DNA from 2 places in the Idiomarina sp. X4 genome. Region 1 is predicted to be linked to the other one. Evidence: predicted binding sites of a transcription regulator. Region 1 holds the regulator's gene; the other holds the start of a gene.
What was found. Region 1 encodes MetJ, which represses methionine synthesis genes. Its sites were predicted from a motif close to TAGACGTCTAGACGTCTA; they were not measured.
Positions count from the first base shown of each region.

Region 2: msrA (peptide-methionine (S)-S-oxide reductase MsrA) is a predicted target of MetJ. The motif match lies at 1,722-1,739, and genes of this name have one in related genera.

Region 1 is NZ_CP025000.1:1,326,065-1,331,044, reverse strand. It holds gene priA (primosomal protein N') at 1-599, opposite strand, end outside; gene rpmE (50S ribosomal protein L31) at 767-979, shown strand; gene CWC33_RS06360 (malic enzyme-like NAD(P)-binding protein) at 1,222-2,466, shown strand; gene metJ (met regulon transcriptional regulator MetJ) at 2,463-2,786, opposite strand; gene CWC33_RS06350 (bifunctional aspartate kinase/homoserine dehydrogenase II) at 2,973-4,980, shown strand, end outside.
Region 2 is NZ_CP025000.1:1,742,337-1,747,316, reverse strand. It holds gene CWC33_RS08355 (bifunctional tRNA (adenosine(37)-C2)-methyltransferase TrmG/ribosomal RNA large subunit methyltransferase RlmN) at 18-1,154, opposite strand; gene ndk (nucleoside-diphosphate kinase) at 1,167-1,598, opposite strand; gene msrA (peptide-methionine (S)-S-oxide reductase MsrA) at 1,773-2,318, shown strand; gene CWC33_RS08340 (IscS subfamily cysteine desulfurase) at 2,340-3,473, opposite strand; gene iscR (Fe-S cluster assembly transcriptional regulator IscR) at 3,518-3,994, opposite strand; gene trmJ (tRNA (cytosine(32)/uridine(32)-2'-O)-methyltransferase TrmJ) at 4,055-4,777, opposite strand; gene suhB (inositol-1-monophosphatase) at 4,909-4,980, shown strand, end outside.

The DNA of each region.
Region 1 (4,980 bases):
AATACCGTTTCTTGACTGCGCCAGTCTTTTGGTTTTTTAGGTGCTCGCTCCTGAACCGTTATCCAGCCTTTGTCCTGCAACGTTCTAAGCACCGCTGAGCTTACGCCAATATCAGTTAAATCGCTGCGTCTTAAGGCTTGATGTTTTAAAGCCGCCAACACCTGCTGCTGACGTGTCGCGCCTTTTAATTCATTAATGGACTGCACCAGCCCTAAATCAGTCAGCGCATAGAAGGTTTCTGTCAGATATTCCGGCGCATCGCCTTTACGTAACAGCACCGGTAGGCTGTTTGCCGCCGCGTCACCGAGAGAATGGTGATAGTAGTCTGCCGCCCAATTCACTAGCTGCCATACGTCATCAGGCAAAATACGCTGTTTATCAAGCACTTCTTTTACGTACTTCAGCTCAAACTCAGGCGCGGGGTCATTGGCTTCATTCACAACATAACCAACGAGTTGTCGTTGACCGAAGGGCACACGTACGCGCACGCCCTGCGGCAAAGGGTCGGGGCTTTTGCACAGATAATCGTAAGTTTGTCGAAGAGGTAGCGGCAGCGCGATTTTATAGCGCCGTTCACCGCTGGTACTGGCTTGCGTCATACGCCTATTTTGAAACGCCCGAACGGATAATACAAGGCAATAGATTGTGCTTGATCACAAGCTCCGGATCGCATAAAATGCGCGGCTCTTAAATCATTGATGTTTTTTTGCGCATGGTGTTCGGCTTTGGATCGAATAGCGATGCGGCCCATAACTGAGGTAATCCCATGAAACAAGGTATTCATCCTAAGTACGAAGCAATTAACGTAACTTGCTCTTGCGGCAATAAATTTGAAACGCGTTCAACTCGCACTGAAGACTTGCTGGTTGACGTATGTTCAGAGTGCCACCCGTTCTACACTGGTAAGCAACGTGTAATGGACACTGGCGGTCGCGTTGACAAATTTAAGAAGCGTTTCGGTACCCTGGGCAAGAAATAAGCCTAAGAAAACCTGTAAAAAACGCTACTTTATAGTAGATTCATTAGAAAAGGCGCTAAACAGCGCCTTTTTTATTACCGGCTCCGCTGAACAGCCTATTGTTAAAGAAAAGTTAACCGGTGTACTTTTAACCACCCGAAAAGTTTACTGTCCACTCACAAACGGGAGGTATGATTTGTTTCTTCACTGAGAAGCGATAGACTGTCATTATTCTCAGCAAAATAAATTGGGCAACGTACCTCATGACTGACTTTCGCCAACAGGCACTGGACTACCACGAATACCCAACCCCCGGAAAAATTTCCGTCGAACTAACAACCCCTGCTGAAACCAGTAAAGACTTAGCATTAGCCTATAGCCCTGGCGTCGCAGAGCCCGTTCGCGAGATAGCTCAAGACCCTGACAACGCTTATCGCTATACCGCAAAGGGCAATATGGTTGCCGTTATATCTAACGGCACCGCCATTCTTGGTTTAGGTAACTTAGGTCCGCTCGCCTCGAAGCCGGTTATGGAAGGGAAGGCACTGTTGTTCAAACGTTTTGCAGGTTTGGACTCCATTGATATCGAAGTTAGTCACCGCACCACACAGGACTTTATCAATACCGTGGCCAATATTGCCGATACCTTCGGTGGTATTAATTTAGAAGACATTAAAGCACCAGAGTGCTTTGAGATTGAACAGGCGCTGATTGAACGCTGCAACGTCCCGGTTTTTCATGACGACCAACACGGTACCGCTATTGTGACTGCTGCTGGTATGCTCAACGCATTGGAAATTCAGGGTAAAAAACTGGCTGACTCACGCATTGTTTGCTTAGGTGCCGGGGCTGCCGCTATCGCTTGTATGGAGTTGTTGATTAAATGCGGTGCGCAGCGCGAACACATTTATATGCTGGACTCAAAAGGCGTGATACACACCCGCCGCGACGACTTGAACGAGTACAAGCAACTGTTTGCAAACAACACCGACAAGCGCACGTTAAAAGACGTTATTGACGGTGCCGATATTTTTGTTGGCGTGTCAGGCCCTGACTTGTTAAGCCCGGAAGAACTAAAGCTCATGGCGCCAAACCCGGTCATATTTGCCTGCTCTAACCCCGACCCTGAAATTAAACCTGAAGTGGCGAAAGAGGCGCGGGATGATCTCATCATGGGGACAGGTCGCTCGGACTATCCAAACCAGGTGAATAACGTGCTTTGCTTCCCGTTCATGTTCCGTGGCGCGTTGGATGTTCGCGCGACGGCTATTAATGACGAAATGAAAGTGGCGGCGGTGGAAGCCATTCGCCAACTGGCCAAAGAAGAAGTGCCAGAATCCGTATTAAAAGGTGCCGGTGAGAAGTCACTCAGCTTTGGCAGAGACTACATTATTCCTAAGCCTATTGATCCGCGCTTGTGCCAACGTGTTGCCCGCGCGGTGGCAGAAGCCGCAGTGAAGTCCGGCGTGGCAAAAATCGATATGCCGGACAATTACATGATGGATTAATCGTCTAATTCGTCGTCGGTGGGGATGGGCAAACCACGCTTTTCCAGCTCATCCCGCACGGCTTTTGGAATTTTCTCCGAGTTCGTCTTTTTCAAGTCGTCATCGGTGGGTAACGGTTGGCCCGTAAAAGCGTGTAAAAATGCCTCACAGAGCAACTCACTGTTGGTAGCATGGCGCAAATTGTTGACCTGACGGCGAGTTCGCTCATCCGTAAGAACTTTCAGTACACGGGTCGGAATAGACACCGTCACTTTTTTTACCTGTTGGCTCTTAAGACCATGCTCAGCGTATGGGTAGATGTATTCACCGTTCCACTTCATTATTTTTGCCCTGCGTTATAACAAAACCACATAAGTTATATTGAATTGTACCCAACTGAGCGGCCCCGTCAATTTTTATCCGTCTAGATGGCTAAAAATTGCTGACATTTGCCTCACAATATTTTAGCCTTAGGGAAATAACGCTTTCTAAAGCCACCGCAAATGCAGAGTTATTAAGGAAAAAGGATGACAGACGTACCAATCACTGACGCAGAAAAACAAAACGTGGCTGACAGCGTGCAGGTGCATAAATTTGGCGGCAGTAGTTTAGCCGATGCATTCTGCTACCGTCGTGTTGCGCGTATTGTAACAGAATACGCCGGCGCCAGTGATCTCGTCGTTGTCTCTGCAGCAGGCGATACCACCAACCGCATACTCGCCATTATTAATGCTAAAGACAGTCCGGGTGATACCGCCTCTATTTTACTGGACCAACTCGAACAGTTTCAGCAGGGGCTTATTAAAGAGCTGTTAAGTGGCGACCTCTCTGAGCGACTGATGAAACAGTCGCAAACCGACTTTAGACGCTGGCGTCAATGGCTGGCCGGCGAAGAGACGATAACGCACAACGCAGAGCTTCTGTCATACGGTGAACTTTGGTCTGCTCGTTTATTAGCCGCTCTGCTACAGAAGCAGGGAACTCGCGCCGACTACATTGATGCGCGCGACTTTTTACTGGCTGCCGATGCTCCAGAGCCAGTAATCCAGGTGGAAACATCGCGAGAGAATTTGCTCAAACGTGTTGCGCCGCATTCAGGCACTCGCTTTATTGTTACGGGCTTTATTGCGCGCGGATTAGACGGCGAAAGCCTGACCTTAGGTCGTAACGGCAGTGACTACTCCGCTACCTTGGTCGGCAGTTTGCTCGACGTAAAACAAGTCACGATTTGGAAAGACGTTGCCGGCGTTTACTCAGCCGATCCGCGCAAAGTCGAACGAGTTGTCAGTCTACCAACGCTCGATTGGACCGAAGCCGAAGAATTGGCTCGTCTGGGCAGCCCGGTGCTGCACCCCCGAACTTTTCAGCCGGTCGACCGTGACCGCATGGTTATTTCTGTTCGCTCCAGCTTAAAAGTAGAAAACCAAAAGACCCGCATTGGACAATTTCACGATACCGAGCCTCGCGGCAAAGTATTTACCTCACTTTCTGAGGTGTTGCTGTTTAAAGTTGAACTGCAGGATAAAGCACTGGTCGAGAAACTCGACCAGCTGGATTTAACGCCGCTGGTCAGCTGGGTCGAGCCGGAAAACCACACTCAGTATTTGGTCTTTCACCAAAACCATGCCGATTACCTGAGCGAATGGCTGGACGACGCTGATGCCAACGACGCTATCACACAAATTCGCGGCTACTCGATGCTGGCCATTGTGGGTAATCGCATTCAGGAAACCGATCAGTTTTCGACTTTTAAACTGCAATTATCGGAGCAGAAAGTACGTCGCTTTGTATTAAGCGAAAAAGGCGATTCTGCGGTGGCTATTTTAGAGCAGTCACTCGACAGCCGCTTACTGAACCGCTTACACAGCCAACTCTTTAACTATCGCCGCAGTTTGGGCGTCTTGGTCATTGGCCGCGGCAATATAGGCAGTGCTTGGTTGGAACTTTTCAGACAGCAGCGCGACCGGATTAACCAAGTCATGGATGTGCGAGTCATTGGTATCGCTAACTCACGTCAGCTTTGGCTGGACTACAACGGCGTCGATTTAGGCGAGTGGGCGAGCGATTTTGATCGCCTCGCTCGCCCTTACGTCTTAACCGAGTTACTCCGGGAGTTACCCAATGCGCCGTATGACGAACTCGTCGTTATTGATTTGACCGACGCCAAACAGGTAGCACAACTCTACCCAAGCTTGTTTGCCAACGGCATGCACATCATTAGTGCGAATAAACGCGCCGGCTCTGCCGACGAGACTCTGTACCGTGAAATACGCACCATTCAGCACGAATACAAACGCGAGTGGCTTTACAACACCACGGTTGGCGCGGGGCTGCCACTTAACTACGCCATAAATGATCTACGCAACTCAGGCGACGAAATTCGCAGTATTTCCGGGATATTTTCCGGCACCATGTCATGGCTGTTCGAGAATTTCACCAAAGGCGTCAACTTCAGTGACTTAGTCAAAGAGGCGAAAACTCGTGGTTATACAGAGCCAGACCCACGCGAAGATCTCTCCTGTCAGGATCTCGTGC
Region 2 (4,980 bases), 420 kb from region 1:
GTTGCGATTCATTGGTTTTACGAAGTCTTTACAGCAATCCCTTCACCACCACGCTGCATTTGTTGGCGCTTAAGAATACGCTTGGTTCGGTCAATAACATCACCAACCAGCTGACCGCAGGCTGCGTCGATATCATCCCCGCGGGTTTTACGAACCATAACAGTAAAACCGTATTCCATCAGGACTTTAGCAAAGCGGTCAATACGCGAGTTGCTTGAACGCCCGTAGTCTGACCCAGGGAACGGATTAAATGGAATTAAGTTTATTTTACTCGGGGTATCTTTTAGTGTTTTTGCCAGCTCATGTGCTTGATCAGTCGAGTCATTCACATGATCTAACATGACGTATTCAACCGTGACTTTATGCTGAGCTTTGGACTGTTCAACATAACGGCGGCTGGACGCCAGAAATTCTTCAATATCGTATTTCTTATTGATGGGTACTATTTCATTACGCAATTCGTCATTTGGAGCGTGCAACGAAATAGCCAACATCACGTCTATGCGTTCGCGCAGTTTCTCAAGCGCAGGAACCACGCCCGAAGTACTTAACGTTACGCGACGTTTTGACAGACCAAAACCAAAGTCATCCAGCATTAACTCCATTGCCGGAACGACATTGTTCAAGTTTAACAGAGGCTCACCCATGCCCATCATAACAACGTTGGTCACCGGTTTAATGCCGGTTTTACCGTACGCGCCTAATAGCTGGTTCACTCTCCATACCTGGCCAATAATTTCTGCAACCGTCAGGTTACGGTTAAAGCCTTGCGCGCCTGTTGAACAGAAAGTGCACTCAAGCGCACAGCCGACCTGCGAGGACACACATAGAGTTGCGCGATCGCGCTCCGGAATCCAGACCGTTTCCACGTCCTGGCCGTCAAACAACGTCATTGCAAACTTGATGGTTCCGTCTGACGACTGTTGTTGTTCGCGAATTTCCGGTGCGCGTATTTCCGCAACTTGCTTGAGCTTTTCACGCAATTTCTTGTTGAGATTCGACATCTCGTCGAAGTCATCGACACAAAAATGATACAACCATTTCATAACCTGATCGGCACGAAATGGCTTCTCTCCCATCTCGCGGAAGAACTCTCTCATTCCTTCGCGATTCAGGTCGAGTAAATTCACTTTTTTATCAATTGCGTTGGTCATAAAGCTCCGTTCTTAGCGTGTACGTGGGCAGATTTCTTCGTCGCTGAAGAAGTAAGCGATTTCGCGCGCAGCTGTTTCAGTTGCGTCTGAACCGTGTACCGCATTTTCGTCGATAGTTTCAGCATAGTCGGCACGCAGAGTTCCTGCCAGTGCTTCTGCTGGGTTCGTTGCACCCATGATTTCACGGTTTTTCAGTACCGCATTTTCGCCTTCAAGTACTTGAACAACGATAGGGCCTGAGGTCATGAACTCAACCAATGCACCAAAGAAAGGACGCTCTTTGTGTTCAGCGTAGAAGCCTTCTGCTTGTTCTTTGCTTAAGTGCATCATTTTTGATGCAACAATGCGCAGACCAGCAGACTCAAAACGGTTGTAGATAGCGCCGATAAGGTTTTTAGCAACCGCATCAGGCTTGATGATTGATAAAGTGCGCTCTAAAGCCATGTGTATTCACTCCAATAAAGATAGGAAAAATTAGTCGCGCGGATTATACGTGAGAATACGCTCGAGATCGAATCCAGAATGATTGTTTTTTCGTTCATTCTGATTTAGCATGGCAAAACAAATTAGCCATATAGACGTCTATTTAAACTTAAGTAGACATATGAGGAGTAAATCATGGCAACGAACAAAACAGAGCAAGCAACACTTGGCGGTGGGTGCTTTTGGTGTGTGGAGTCGGCATTCTTACAAGTCAAAGGCATCGAGTCGGTCAAGTCGGGGTACACGGGCGGTCACGTCGAAACCCCAACCTATGAGCAAGTTTGTACGGGCGACACAGGTCATGCTGAAGTTGCACAACTCACCTATGATCCTGAGCAAATCTCTTACCGCCAAATCTTAGAAATCTTTTTTACGCTGCATGATCCGACGCAGGTGAATCGCCAAGGCAACGATGTTGGTACTCAATACCGTACCTCTATTTTTTACCATAACGATGCGCAAAAGCAGGAAGCTGAAAGCATTATTAAGGAATTAGAAAACGACGGCGCCTTTGCTGACCCAATAGTCACCGAAGTGACTGAGCTGGAGACCTTTTACCCGGCTGAGGACTACCACGAGAACTACTATGCGAGAAACCCGGAAAACCCCTATTGTCAGGCGGTGATTTCACCGAAACTGGCAAAATTCCGTAAAACGTTTTCAGGGTTATTAAAAGACTAAGTGCTTGGCGCAGCGCTTTTACTAGCGTTGCGCCAGAGTTTTATAGGTCTTCAAAATATGCTCAACCGCATGCTCAATATCGGCTGAGATTGTGCCTCGACCAAAACTAAACCTCAGTGAAGCATGCGCCAACTCATCGTTGACACCAATGGCTCTTAGCACATAGGAAGGTTCTACACTGGCAGAGGTACACGCCGAGCCAGAGGACACCGCCAAGTCTTTAAGCGACATGAGCAAAAGCTCACCTTCAACATTAGCGAATTGCACATTCACAATATGAGGCACACGCTGAGTGTCGCTGCCATTAAGCTGAATGCCCTCTTCAGCCAGTAACGGCGACAGAAAATGCTGACGCATAGTTTCAAAGCGCTCAATGTCGGTACTGAGTTTTTCTGCAGCTAACTCTGCCGCCACACCCATACCAACAATTTGGTGTGTTGCCAGTGTTCCTGAGCGCATTCCGCGCTCATGACCGCCGCCGTGCATTTGAGCCGCAATGCGAACACGCGGTTGACGACGCACGTATAAAGCACCAATACCTTTCGGACCATACATTTTGTGGGCAGAAATCGACATTAAATCGATAGGTACATTTGCCACGTCTATCGGTAATTTACCGGCGGCCTGTGCTGCGTCAACATGAAACAAGGTGCCATTCTCACGGCAGATAGTGCCAATAGTGTCTATATCCTGAATAACACCAATTTCATTGTTGACCCACATAACACTGGCCAAAATGGTGTCTTCACGCAGAGCTGAACGAAGCTCATCCAAGTCAATAAGGCCGTCACTGTTGACGTCTAAGTAAGTGACTTCAAAGCCTTCCTTTTCAAGCTGAGCACAGGGGTCAAGCACGGCTTTGTGCTCGGTTTTGACAGTAATAATGTGCTTGCCTTTATCGGCGTGGTAGTGCGCAACACCTTTTAACGCGAGATTGTCTGACTCGGTCGCACCCGAGGTGAAAACAATTTCGCGGGCATCGGCATTAATTAAGTCGGCAACTTGGTGCCTTGCAATATCAACTAACTCTTCAGCTTGCCAACCGTATTTATGAGAACGTGACGCTGGGTTTCCAAATACCCCGTCCATGGTTAAGCAGGTTGCCATTTTTTCTGCCGCTTCAGGCGCTACTGGTGTGGTTGCGGCATAATCCATGTAGATGGGTTGTTTAGGCACGAAAGTCCTCCTGAAAAGTGCCGTTACAGTTGGCAGTTAACTTTTATGTCTTCGTCCGATGCATGGCGTAAGTGCTGGCGTTGCATAACATCACCCACATCAGAGTTCTTCATCAACTCGGCTAGCGTAATGCCATCCAAAAAGTCAGAAATTCGATCGCTCAAACCTTCCCACAATGAGTGCGTCAAACAGCGCTCGCCACCTTGGCAGTTGGCTTTACCCTGGCACCGCGTTGCATCAATTGACTCATCGACGGCATGAATCACTGAGCCTACCGAAATATCAGCGGGCTCACGTCCTAGTCGGTAACCACCACCAGGTCCCCGCACACTGTCGACTAATCCATGCTTGCGCAAACGAGCAAACAACTGCTCTAAATAGGACAAGGAAATGCCCTGACGCTCTGAGATGTCCGCCAATGGGATGGGACCTTTTGCTGAAAACAAAGCCACATCAAGCATTGCGGTTACCGCGTATCGGCCTTTTGATGTCAGACGCATAGCAATTTCCTCGGGAAGTGTTATTCGTAAGTTGAAATTCTACATTCCCGACTATTTTAGTCAAGTATTGTCGACCGATTTATCCACAGACGCGAGCATTCCTCGCAAAATATTGATCTCGCTCTCTTCCGGACGCGCCCGATTATAAAGACGTCGCAATTTCGTCATCACCTGCCCCGGATGCTTCGGATTAATAAAGCCCGTATTTGTCAGTGTGGCTTCTAAATGGTCATAAAAACGCTCTAAATCATCCACTCGCGGGTACTCAGGAATCTCGGCTTCGACTTTCTCCTCCGCCTCAAGCCATTGCATGCGCACTTCGTAACAGACTGACTGAACGGCCATTGCTAAGTTCAGTGAACCATATTCCGGGTTGGTCGGAATATGCAGGTGAAAGTGACTTTGCTGAAGCTCTTCGTTCGTTAATCCACTACTCTCACGACCAAAAACCAGCGCAACCTTATGCTGACTAGACTCTTGCAACACTTTTGCAGCTGACTCACGAGGACCGAGTAAAGGCCAATCCAGAGTACGGTTGCGAGCACTTGTCGCGACCACCAGTCCACAATCTGAAATTGCATCGTGCAAGTTATCAACAATGGTCGCGTTCGCCAGAATATCTGTTGCGCCAGCGGCGAGTGCTGATGCATGACTGTCTGGCTCCTGCACCGGGTCAACCAAGGCTAAGTCAGACAGCCCCATGGTTTTCATAGCGCGGGCGACTGAGCCGATATTTCCGGTATGAGAAGTGTTCACCAACACAATGCGTATATTGTCGAGCATGAGTATTTCCTTTGCTTTGCGCGTTAACGTCTCGGCCTATTCTGCGAGGTTATCGAAAAGTTTGGCATGATACCCCAACACTGGTATGATCCGCGACCGAAAATTGTTCTTTTACAGCACAGGTAATTGGTATGCATCCGATGTTAAATATTGCGGTGCGCGCAGCGCGTGCGGCCGGCAAAATTTTAGTTAAAAATTTCGAT